Phyllobacterium zundukense: one gene and its partner. The protein of the gene in region 1 interacts with the protein of each later gene in a pairwise test. Links are inferred from orthologs where the notes say so. Each region holds a gene or a part of one and is shown in the gene's direction. Other genes may lie near its edges.

What was found. Proteins that work in one complex are often made in the same cells at the same time.
Region 2: the proteins of BLM14_RS01360 (region 1) and glmS interact in binary tests that used the Escherichia coli proteins (3 or more experiments, as listed by UniProt). The link is inferred for Phyllobacterium zundukense from one-to-one orthologs.

Annotation. Positions count from the first base shown.
Region 1 is NZ_CP017940.1:272,029-278,056, reverse strand. Bases 1,247-4,245 are described here. They hold BLM14_RS01360 (phosphatase PAP2/dual specificity phosphatase family protein), read left to right. Parts: upstream 1,247-2,072; coding sequence 2,073-3,419; downstream 3,420-4,245. Other genes in these bases: BLM14_RS01350 (lysophospholipid acyltransferase family protein), read left to right, coding at 3,859-4,245; BLM14_RS01355 (hypothetical protein), read left to right, coding at 3,412-3,834; BLM14_RS01365 (bifunctional alpha/beta hydrolase/class I SAM-dependent methyltransferase), read left to right, coding at 1,247-2,076. Also shown: BLM14_RS01370 (CDP-alcohol phosphatidyltransferase family protein), read left to right, coding at 1-271; more of BLM14_RS01365, read left to right, coding at 298-1,246; more of BLM14_RS01350, read left to right, coding at 4,246-4,509; BLM14_RS01345 (phosphatidate cytidylyltransferase), read left to right, coding at 4,502-5,440; BLM14_RS01340 (fumarylacetoacetate hydrolase family protein), read right to left, coding at 5,437-6,028.
Region 2 is NZ_CP017940.1:1,836,995-1,842,978, reverse strand. What follows is about bases 1,039-3,993. They hold glmS (glutamine--fructose-6-phosphate transaminase (isomerizing)), read left to right. Parts: upstream 1,039-1,581; coding sequence 1,582-3,405; downstream 3,406-3,993. Other genes in these bases: BLM14_RS09120 (hypothetical protein), read left to right, coding at 3,959-3,993; BLM14_RS09125 (cupin domain-containing protein), read left to right, coding at 3,460-3,915; glmU (bifunctional UDP-N-acetylglucosamine diphosphorylase/glucosamine-1-phosphate N-acetyltransferase GlmU), read left to right, coding at 1,039-1,472. In the rest of the region: BLM14_RS09140 (cytochrome c biogenesis CcdA family protein), read left to right, coding at 1-19; more of glmU, read left to right, coding at 111-1,038; more of BLM14_RS09120, read left to right, coding at 3,994-4,186; ATP-dependent DNA helicase RecG, read right to left, coding at 4,183-5,984. UniProt on the Escherichia coli protein: Catalyzes the first step in hexosamine metabolism, converting fructose-6P into glucosamine-6P using glutamine as a nitrogen source.

The DNA of each region.
Region 1 (6,028 bases):
GGGCGTGGTCGCCTTCGCCATTGCAGCACTGCTTGTCGAATATGCTGGCGTGCTCGGCGTGATGACCGGCGGCGGCCGTGGCTATGATGGCCCGTTCGGTAAAAGCGACCGGGCGCTCGCGCTAGGCATTATCGCCGCGCTGATTGGCAGCGGTGTGGTTCTTCCGGCCTGGTTCGGCTGGGTCTTCCCACTCATGGCCCTGCTGTCGCTTTATACCATGATCAATCGTATCCGCGCCGGCCTTCGCCGTGCCAGTTCCCCTGTTTCCTGACATCCCTCTTCCATCCGGAGCACACAATGCGCGCTGAATTCTCATCTGATCTTGCGGCAGCCGGCCCGGTAGAAGAGACGACATTTCGCACCCATGACGGAACCGAGCTTTTCTACCGCAAATGGCCTGCGAGATCAGACAAGGCAAAGGGCGCTGTCGTCCTCCTGCATCGCGGTCACGAACATGGCGGCCGGGTGGCCCATCTTGTCGACGAGCTCGGGCTGCATGACTTTGCCTTCTACGCATGGGATGCGCGCGGCCACGGCCGCTCGCCCGGCATACGCGGTTTCTCGCCCTCCTTCGCCGATTCGGTGCGCGATCTCGACAGTTTCGTGAAACACATCAGCGCCTCGGATGGCTTTGCCGTCGAGGACATGGCGGTGATTGCGCAATCCGTCGGCGCGGTGCTGGCCGCAACCTGGGTTCACGACTACGCACCGCCCATCCGCGCGCTGGTCCTTGCCTCGCCTGCCTTCAGCGTCAAGCTCTATGTTCCCTTCGCCCGCGAAGGGATTCGGCTTTGGCAGAAGCTGAAGGGCCAGTTCTTCGTCAATTCCTACGTGAAGGCGAAGTTTCTCACTCACGATCCGGAGCGGATTGCATCCTTCGAAAGCGACCCGCTGATCACCCGGCCCATTGCCTCCAATATACTGCTCGACCTTTATGACACTGCCGAGCGCATCGTCGATGACGCGCGGGCGATCATTGTCCCAACGCAATTGCTGATCTCCGGCAGCGACTGGGTCGTGCGCCACGCCCCGCAACATCGTTTCTACGAGAATCTGGCGCATCCCCTGAAAGAGCGGCATGTGCTGAAAGGCTTCTTTCACGACACCTTGGGCGAAAAGGACCGCGCCATTGCCATCGCCCATGCGCGCCGTTTCATTGCCGATCGCTTTGCCGCAGAACCGGCGATTCTTGATGTGACCAGTGCCGACGAAACCGGCTTCACCCGCGATGAACAGGACAGGCTTTCCTCCCCTCACGATCTTCTTTCGCTCAAAGGTCTCTACTGGGCAATCTACCGAGGCTCCATCCGCTTCAGCGCCCTGTTTTCCAAAGGGTTGAAGGTGGGCGTCAAGACCGGCTTCGACTCAGGCTCAACACTTGATTATGTCTATGAGAACCAACCTCGCGGGTTTGGGCCAGGTGGCAGGCTCATTGACAGGCAGTTTCTCGATGCCATTGGCTGGCGCGGCATTCGCCAGCGCAAGCTGCATCTGGAAGAGCTGATCGGCGCCGCGCTGACTCGTTTGCAGGGAGCTGGCCGGTCAACGCATATGCTCGATATCGCTGCCGGTCATGGCCGCTACGTGCTCGACGCCATCGCCCAATCCGAAGCCAAGCCTGCGAGCGTCCGCCTGCAGGATTATTCGCCGATCAATGTCGAAGCAGGGCGCACACTTATTGCAGACCGGGGTCTTGCAGCAACAGCGAGCTTCCATCAGGCCGATGCATTCGATGGCGACAGGCTGGCCGAAACCATGCCTTCACCCGATCTTGCCATCGTCTCCGGCCTCTATGAGCTTTTCCCGGACAACAGCCTGATCGAGCGCTCGCTTGGCGGCCTCGCCAGGGCGATGAAACCGGGCAGCCTCCTTCTCTACACCAACCAGCCTTGGCACCCGCAGCTCGAAATGATCGCCCGAGCCCTGACCTCCCATCGCGGTGGCGAGGCCTGGGTGATGCGACGCCGGACGCAAGCGGAGATGGATCAGCTGGTCGCAGCAGCGGGCTTCAGAAAGATCGATCAGCGTATCGATCAATGGGGCATCTTTACTGTCTCCATCGCAGAACGCCTATGACAGCAGGAAACGTAGCATCGATCGGAGACTGGCGCTTCGACAGAGCCGTAGCCAAGCGCGCCATTCTTTGGCTGCTCTTCCTCGCACCGCTGTTCTACATCTCCTATGGTACAGCCAACTGGCTTGCGTCACAGCGAGCAAATGTCCCCAACGTAACCTTCTCCTGGGAACATGCGATTCCCTTCATGGCGTGGACAATCTTTCCCTATTGGTCGATCAACCTGTTCTACGGCCTGTCGCTGTTCCTCAACGATACGCCTGTCGAAGTCGACCGGCTGGCGAAGCGCTACCTGATGGCACAGGTCATCGCCGTTACCTGTTTCATCGCATTCCCCCTGACAGCCATTTTCCAGAAGCCGCCGACAAGCGGAGCATCCGGTTTTCTGTTCGACCTGCTCGGTGGTTTCGATAAACCCTTCAACCAGGCGCCATCGCTGCACATCGCCCTTCTGGTCATCATCTGGACGCAGTGGCGGCTGCGTCTCTCCGGAGCGACGCTGTGGGTCTGGCATGCATGGTGCACCCTGATCGGCCTTTCGGTTCTCACCACCTATCAGCATCATTTCATCGACATCCCGACAGGTGTGCTGCTGGGCATTTTTGCATTGTGGCTTTTTCCCTCCGGTGCGCCATCACCCTTGTCGGCGTTTCGCCTGACAAGTGACGCCAAAGCCCGAAGGATCGGCTCATACTACGCGACGGGCAGTCTGGTCTTTCTTCTGCTGACGGTGTTGGAAACCTGCATGTCGGCGGTCTACCTGATTTTCCTCTGGCCATCGCTGGCGCTTGCGCTTGTTGCCGCGGGTTATTTGGGTGCCGGCGCCAATGTCTTTCAGAAAGCTGCGGACGGGACGATCTCTTTTGCCAGCCTGTGGCTGCTAGCTCCCTACCGGCTGTGCGCAATGATCAACGCCTATGCCTGGACACGAAAGCTCGTTCCCTCGGTCCTCGTGTGCCGCGGCGTGCATCTTGGCCGCCTGCCGAGGCGGTCCGAGCAATCGTCCTTTGTCACGGTGGTTGATCTCACCAGCGAACTGAAAAAGCCATCCGACGTCGAGCTCGACTGGCGATCCTTTCCGACGCTCGATCTTCTTCCAGTTACCGGCACCGATCTTGAAAAGGCATCGGAAGCAATCGAAAATGCCCGTAGCAGCGGCCCGATACTTGTCTGTTGTGCACTTGGCTTCCAGCGCAGCGCTGCGGCTGTTGCCTTTTGGCTTTTGCGCTATGGTCACGCGAAAAGTGCCGCCGATGCAATCCGCCTGATTGAAGCAAAAGGCAGGCGTATCCATCTGACAGAAGCGATGATTGCCGTGGGGGAGGAACGAGTGCGCAATGGATGAAGATGCGGCCACTTTTGCCGCCAGGCTGAAACACAGGGCCCATACCTATGGTTTCCTGACTTGCCTTCTGCTGGTCGCCTCTTCGATTGTCGGCGATGCCGGCGGACCACTGTTCAGTTGGCTCTGGCCACTGATGATCATTGGCGGGCTTATCACGCTGTTCCTTGCCGTTTACCTCCGCTTCGATGCGGCGCTTTTCCGCTATATCGCCTCGCATGAGGACGAAACGGAAGGCTGCCGCGCGGTGGATGATATTCTCGCACGCATGCATTTGCGCAAACGGCCGAAGGCGACACGGCCACTTCACGCCCGCATGGCTGGGACGAACCGCCTGTTGATGAAACTGCACCTTGCTTTTGCGGCTTTTCTTGCTCTATTCGCTGCTTTGACGGCTTATGGGGTGTGGACTGCCTAGGGGGCCGGTCTCGGGGGGGACGAAATGAAACCAATGCTGCGGCGGGTGGCCGCCATGGTGCTGGCCGGAGTGGCGCGGGCCATTACCGGTGTGCGGCCCATCTGGCAGGGCTGTGCGCCGTCCAACCGGCAACGTATCTATTTTGCCAACCATGCCAGCCATGGCGATTTCATCCTGCTTTCCTCATCCCTGCCGCCAGAAGCACGCGAGCGTACCCGCGCGGTTGCGGGCGCCGACTACTGGCGCAAGAATAAAATCCGGCATGTCCTTGCCCGCGACCTGCTCAACACTGTGCTTGTCGAGCGCAACTGGGTCGAGCGTACCGAGGATCCGATGGTCATCATGCTGGACGTCCTGAAGGAAGGGCAGTCCCTGATCATCTTTCCCGAAGGCACGCGCAATATGACCGAAGAGCCGCTTCTGCGTTTCCGCTCCGGGCTCTATAATCTCGCTTTCGCCCGGCCCGATGTGGAACTCGTTCCGTGCTGGATCGAGAACATGTCGCGCGTCCTGCCAAAAGGCGCTTTCCTGCCTGTGCCGCTGCTTTGCCGGGTCATCTTCGGCACGCCCGTTGTCCTTGAACCCGGCGAAGACCGCCACGCTTTCCTGCACAGGTCGCGGCAGGCATTGCTGGACCTCAATCCAGAACATCAGAGGGCGCTCAATCATGGCTGAAACGATCTGGCTGTTTCTCGGCCTTCTTGGCGTCCTGACGGCGGCGAGCGTCGTGGCGACCCTGCTGAGCTGGAAGAGCACGCGCAATGGCGATGCCCTGCCCTCGACGCTCGCCAATCTCAATTCGCGCATCAAGGCGTGGTGGATCATGATTGCCGCCATCTCCGTCGCCTTCCTGTTCGGCAAGGGCGGCGTCATCCTGCTGTTCGCCTTTGTCTCATTCGCAGCGCTGCGCGAATATGTAACGCTGACCCACACAAGGCGCGGCGATCACTGGATCCTGCTCGGCATGTTCCTGGTCATCATCCCCGTGCAGTATTACCTGCTCTGGATCGAATGGTATGGGCTCTTTTCGATCTTCATCCCGGTCTATTGCTTCCTTGCCATGCCTGCGTTGACGGCCATCTCCGGCGACACGGAACGTTTCCTCGAACGCGTCAGCGAGCAGCAATGGGGCATCATGCTCTCGGTCTATTGCCTCAGCCACGTGCCGGCTTTGCTGACCCTGCCCATACCTGGTTTCCAGGGCAAGGGTTTGCTGCTTATCGCCTTCCTCATCGCCACCGTGCAGGGCAGCGATGTTTTGCAATATGTCTTCGGCAAGCTGTTCGGCAGGAACAAGGTAGCGCCAAAAATCTCGCCGTCGAAAACCTGGGAAGGCCTGATCGGCGGCCTCGTCAGCGCCTCATTGCTTGGCGCTGCTCTTTCCTGGCTGACGCCATTCACGCCGTTGCAAGCCGGACTGATGGCCGGTCTCGCTTGCATCATGGGTTTCTTCGGCGGGCTGGTTGCCTCGGCGATCAAGCGCGATCGCGGCGTCAAGGATTGGGGCCAGATGATCGAGGGCCATGGCGGTATGCTCGACCGGGCGGACAGTCTGGTCTTCGCCGCGCCGGTCTTCTTTCACGTTGTCCGTTATTTCTGGACCTAGAGCAGCTCCGCCTGCGCCAAGTCACGCAGCAGATGACTCGCACCATAGGTCCACGGCGCGCACTCGGTCGACAGCTTGACGCGGTTCGACAGGGTGCCCAATGACGGCGTCGAGATGGAGACGATATCGCCGAGCTTGTGGGTGAAGCCCTTGCCCGGTCCATCGCGATCCTTGACTGGCGCGAACATGGTGCCGAGATAGAGCACAAGCCCGTCCGGATACTGATGGTGCCGACCGATGGTCGCTTCAACCAGCGACTCCGGCGTGCGCGAGATCTTCGCCATATTGGAATGCCCGTCGAGCACAAAGCCGTCCTGACCTTCAACACGCATGCTCAGTTCCGCCACCTTAACCATCTCAATCGTGAAGTCGCCATCGAAGAGGCGAATGAACGGCCCGACCGATCCGGACGCATTGTTGTCCTTGGCCTTGCCGAGCAGCAGCGCGGAGCGTCCTTCCACGTCGCGCAGATTGACGTCATTGCCAAGCGTCGCCCCGACGATGCGTCCGGCGCTCGAAACAACCAGCACGATTTCCGGCTCTGGGTTGTTCCAGCTCGAAATTGGATGCAGCCCGACATCCGCGCCA
Region 2 (5,984 bases), 1.6 Mb from region 1 along the record:
CCTTGGCCAACTCGGCTAAACAGGCGGAAGTTACCATGTTGGAAACCAATATCGTGCCATGATCCGGCGCGATATTGCCCCTAGCCCGAAACGAACCTGGAAGTCTGACGATGGCCTCACGTTCCTGCCTCACGGTTATTCTCGCTGCCGGTGAGGGTACGCGCATGAAATCCTCCCTGCCAAAAGTTCTGCACCCCATAGCCGGTCTGCCGATCGTCGCCCACGTGGCCAAGGCGGTGCATGGAGCAGGCGGCAGCGATATCGCGCTTGTGGTTGGCCGCGGCGCTGAAAAGGTCGAGGCGGCAGTTCGTTCCATCGTTGCCAATGTGACCGTGCATGAGCAGACGGAACGGCTGGGAACAGGCCACGCGGTTCTTGCGGCACGCGAGGCCATCGCCGCCGGATACGACGATATGCTGGTGGTTTTTGGCGATACGCCGCTGGTTGAGACGGCCGCTCTGGAGCAGGCGAGGGCAAAACTTGCCGAAGGGGCAGATGTCGTTGTCATGGGCTTTCGACCCGGCAATCCGCAAGGCTATGGCCGCCTGATCGAGCAGGATGGCCGCCTGATCGCGATTCGCGAGGAAAAAGATGCGAGCGAAGCCGAAAAGAAGATTGGCTTCTGCAATGGCGGGCTCATGGCCCTGCGCGGCGACAGCGCATTGCCGCTGCTCGGCAAGATCACAAACAGCAACGCCAAGGGCGAATATTATCTCACCGATGTGGTAGAAATTGCCAATGCGGCCGGCAAATCCGTTGTTGCCATCGAGATCTCGCCGGACAATGTGATCGGCATCAATACAAGGGCTGAACTCGCAGAAGCCGAGGCGATCTGGCAGAACCGCAAACGCCGCGCCATGATGCTGGCCGGCGTGACCATTCAGGCGCCTGAAACGGTGTTCTTTGCCCACGATACGCTCATCGAAGCCGATGTGATCCTTGAGCCGAATATCGTGTTCGGGCCTGGTGTCTCGATCGCCAGTGGCGCAATTATCCATGCGTTTTCGCATCTGGAAGGCGCGAAAGTTGGCCCGAATGCCACTGTCGGACCGTTTGGCCGCCTGCGTCCCGGTGCCGATCTTTCTGCGAAGGCAAAGGTCGGCAATTTCGTCGAGGTGAAAAACGCGAAGATTGGCGTTGGTGCCAAGATCAGCCATTTGACTTACATTGGTGACGCGACCGTTGGCGCCGATGCGAATGTCGGCGCGGGCACGATCACCTGCAACTATGACGGCTATAACAAGGCGCTGACAGAAATCGGCGCCAATGTCTTCGTCGGGTCGAATAGCTCGCTGGTTGCGCCGGTTTCCATTGGCGATAACGCCTATATCGCCTCGGGCAGCGTAATCACGGCGAATGTGCCTGCGGATGCGCTTGCGTTTGGCCGGGCGCGGCAGGAGATCAAGGAGGGCCGGGCGGTGCAATTGCGCGCGCGCTACGCCGCCCAGAAACTAGCCAAGAAGGCGGACTAGATCAGCCGCCATTGTTCATGCAAGATTGCGCAATGGAAAGTGACTTTCCGCCCAGGTGAATTTGCCATAGGCGGGAGCGATAAGAGAACTTGGGGCATCGGAGTTTTTCATGTGTGGGATCGTAGGAATTATCGGGCGGGAACAGGTCGCGCCGCTGCTGGTGGATGCACTCAAGCAGCTTGAGTATCGCGGCTATGATTCTGCCGGGGTGGCAACGCTCCAGGACGGCGTGCTTGATCGCCGCCGGGCCGAAGGCAAGCTGGTCAATCTCGACAAATTGCTGAAAGAAAACCCGCTTGGGGGCACGATCGGTCTTGGCCATACGCGTTGGGCGACGCACGGTGCACCGACTGTGCGCAATGCGCATCCGCACACAACGCCGCGTCTGGCCGTCATTCACAACGGCATCATCGAGAATTTCGCTGAACTGCGTGCCATGCTTGAAAAGGATGGCTATGTCTTCGAAACCGAGACCGACACGGAGACTGTGGCGCATCTCGTAACGCGTGCCCTCGATCGCGGGCTTGACCCGGTTGAGGCGGTCCGTGAGACGCTGCCGCAGCTGCGCGGCGCCTTTGCCATTGCGATCATGTTCAAGGGCGAGGACGATCTGCTGATCGCCGCCCGCAATGGACCGCCACTGGCGGTCGGCTACGGCGATGGCGAGATGTATCTCGGCTCCGATGCCATTGCGCTTGCGCCCTTCACGGACAGCCTTTCCTATCTGGAGGATGGCGACTGGGCGGTTCTGACCCGCAGCGGTGTTGTGATCTACGACGAGACCGGCGCAACCGTCGAACGCCCTGTTCAGAAATCTGCCGGCACCGCGTTTCTGGTCAGCAAGGGCAATCACCGGCATTTCATGGAAAAGGAAATCCATGAGCAGCCGGAGGTCATCTCGCACACACTGGCGAACTATCTCGATTTCTCCAAAGGCACAATTCGCACCGACGCAGCACCCATCGATTTCGCCAAGATCGACCGCATTGCAGCTTCGGCCTGCGGTACGGCTTATTATGCCGGGCTGATAGGCAAATACTGGTTCGAGCGCATTGCCCGGCTGCCCGTCGATATCGATGTGGCGTCAGAATTCCGCTACCGTGAAATGCCGCTTTCCAAGGACAGTCTTGCGCTCTTCGTCTCGCAGTCCGGCGAGACTGCGGATACGCTGGCATCGCTGCGCTATTGCAAGCAGCAGGGCCTGACCATCGGTACCATCGTTAACGTTCGGGAATCGACGATGGCGCGTGAGTCCAACACGGTGTTTCCGACCCTTGCCGGACCGGAAGTCGGCGTTGCGTCAACCAAGGCATTCACTTGCCAATTGGCCGTGCTGGCATCGCTGGCCGTTGCAGCGGGCAAGATGCGCGGTACGATCAACGAGGACGAGGAGCGGCAGCTTGTGCGCGAACTCTCCGAAATACCACGCTATGCCAATCAGGCGCTGCGGCTAGAACCGCAGATCGAGGCAATCAGCCGCGATCTCAGCCAGGTGAAACATGTGCTTTATCTCGGTCGTGGCACGAGTTTCCCGCTCGCGCTTGAGGGAGCGCTGAAGCTCAAGGAAATCTCCTATATTCATGCTGAAGGATATGCGGCTGGCGAGCTCAAACATGGACCGATTGCGCTAATCGATGAATCCATGCCGGTCATCGTTATCGCTCCATATGATCACTGGTTCGAGAAAACCGTTTCGAACATGCAGGAAGTGGCGGCGCGCGGCGGCAAGATCATCCTGATTACGGATGAGAAGGGTGCTGCGGCAAGCACGCTGAAGACGATGCACACGATCGTTTTGCCGGACACGCCCGAGATCATCGCGCCGATCATTTACGCGCTGCCGATCCAGATGCTGGCTTACTACACGGCCGTCTTCATGGGGACGGACGTGGATCAGCCGCGCAATCTGGCGAAATCGGTGACGGTAGAGTAGCAGGCCCGATTGCGTTACAAAGGGTGACAACAACGGTTGTTTTTGAGAACTGCCATGCCCAAGATTGACGTCGCCGCCGTGCCAAAACACAAAGGCTCGAGCTACCCGCTACCATTCGATGCACCTTGTGCCGAACGTATCCGACAGCGGCTGGGTAACCTCGGTGGGCTCACTGATTTCGGAGTCAATCTCATGCACCTGCCTCCGGGTAATTGGTCGAACCAGCGCCACTGGCATTCGGACGAAGACGAATTCGTCTATGTTCTCGAAGGCGAACTGGTGCTGATCGAAGATGGCGGCGAGACCTTGCTGTGCGCCGGCGATTGCGCGGCTTTTCCGAAAAACTCCGGCAATGGCCATCACATGATCAACAAATCGGCTGCAATGGCGGTTTATCTCGAAGTCGGGACGCGCTCGCCCGCTGACATTACCACCTGCTCCGACATCGACATGATGAGTTCCAACGCCGACGGACGATTCGTGCACAAGGATGGTAGACCTTACACCTAGAGCCCATTTTGACCATATTGACCTATTCTGACGGAGGCATGTTGTGACAAGATTAAGCAAAGACGCGAAGACCCGCACTTTGCGTGCGGGCGAGGGGCTTTGCGCCGGAATTGGCGCAACCGGCCCCGTCCCTTCGGGGTTCCGGCTGGCGGCCACCCACTTTGTCAGCTGGCTTCGTCCGATGAACCACATCGACCTCGCCACCTTCCGCGTGGATTGTCTCGCCAGCCGAGAAACAGAATACGGCCAATATGGCCGGAAAGGGCTCTAGCCTGCGCGGAGCAATCGCACAGCTTCATCTCGTTCGAATAGATAAAGCAGGATGCGCAAGGCTGCGCCGCGGGCACTCTGCAACTCGGGGTCGCGCGCCAGAATATAGCGCGCATCCTTGCGGGCGATTTCCAGGAATTCCTCATGCGCTTCGATGCTGGCAAGCCGGAAACCCGGCGTGCCGGACTGCCGCGTGCCCAGCAGCTCACCTTCGCCGCGCAGTTTCAAATCCTCTTCGGCGATACGGAAGCCGTCTTCTGTTTCGCGCATGATCTTGAGCCGCGCCTGCGCCACCTCGCCAAGCGGTCCCTTGTAGATCAGGAGGCAGGTCGAGGGCTTGTCGCTGCGTCCGACCCGTCCGCGCAACTGGTGCAGCTGGGCGAGACCGAAGCGCTCGGCATGTTCGATGACAATGATCGTTGCATCGGGCACATCCACGCCGACCTCGACCACAGTGGTTGCCACCAGCAGCCGCGTTTCGCCATTCTTGAAGGCGAGCATGGCAGCATCTTTTTCCGGACCGGTCATACGGCCATGGACGAGACCGATTCTGGCGCCGAGCAGTGGCTTCAGTGATTCGAAGCGTTCTTCCGCGGATACAAGATCAACCAGTTCGGATTCCTCGACGAGCGGGCAGATCCAGTAGATTTTCTGACCCTCAGCGATCGCTGTTTTCATACGGTCGACCAATTCGCTCAACCGTTCCATAGGCAGGATGGCGGTGGTAATCGGTCGGCGCCCGGCGGGCTTTTCCGTGAGTTTCGAGACATCCATGTCGCCGAAGGCGGTCAGCACCAGTGTGCGCGGGATCGGGGTCGCCGTCATCACCAGCATGTCCGGAGCAGTACCCTTGGATGTCAGAAGCAGGCGCTGATGCACCCCGAAGCGGTGTTGCTCATCGACAATGACAAGGACCAGGTCATGGTAAGCGACCTTTTCCTGGAATAGCGCGTGCGTGCCAACGATAATATGGATAGCACCAGAGCGCAGCCCCTCCAGAATCTCCTCGCGCTCGCGGCCCTTTTCGCGACCAGTGAGCAATGCGACGCGCAAACCAGCCTTTGTCGCCAATGGCGCGATAGTGGCAAAATGTTGCCGCGCCAGCACCTCGGTCGGCACCATCAGTGCCGATTGCCCGCCTGCCTCTGCGGCGTGGGCCATTGCCAGGAGGCCAACCACGGTTTTGCCGGAGCCGACATCGCCCTGCAGAAGGCGGAGCATGCGTTCCGGTTGGCGTAGGTCGGCGGTGATTTCCTTGATCGCCTGGCTCTGGCTGTTGGTCAACGTGTAGGGCAGGGCTGCAATGATCTTGGCCTTGAGATGGCCATCGCCATCGAGTTTCCGGCCGGAAAGCCGCTTTGTTTTCTGCCGGACCAGTGCCAAAGCCAGCTGACCGGCAAGAAACTCGTCATAAGCAAGCCGCTGCCGTGCCGGATGATCCAGCGCAATATCGCCCGGATCTTGCGGATTGTGCAGGGTTTGAAGTGCCTGGCGGTGCGATGGCAAGCCATATTTATCGAGGACCGGTGGATCGATCCATTCCGGCATTTCCGGCGCCTTGGCAAGCGCCTCCTGAACGCCGCGCGCCAGCACTTTCGGCGAAAGTCCCGCAGTCAGGGGGTAGACGGGTTCCACAAGCGGAAGCGACGCCATGTCGTCGATGCTGGCGATATGATCCGGATGGACCATGGTTGGGCGGCCATTGAACCATTCCATCGTGCCGGAAACGATGACAGTTTCCCCCACCGGCATGACCTTCTCGAGCCACGCCTGCTTGGCGTGAAAGAAAGTGAGACCGA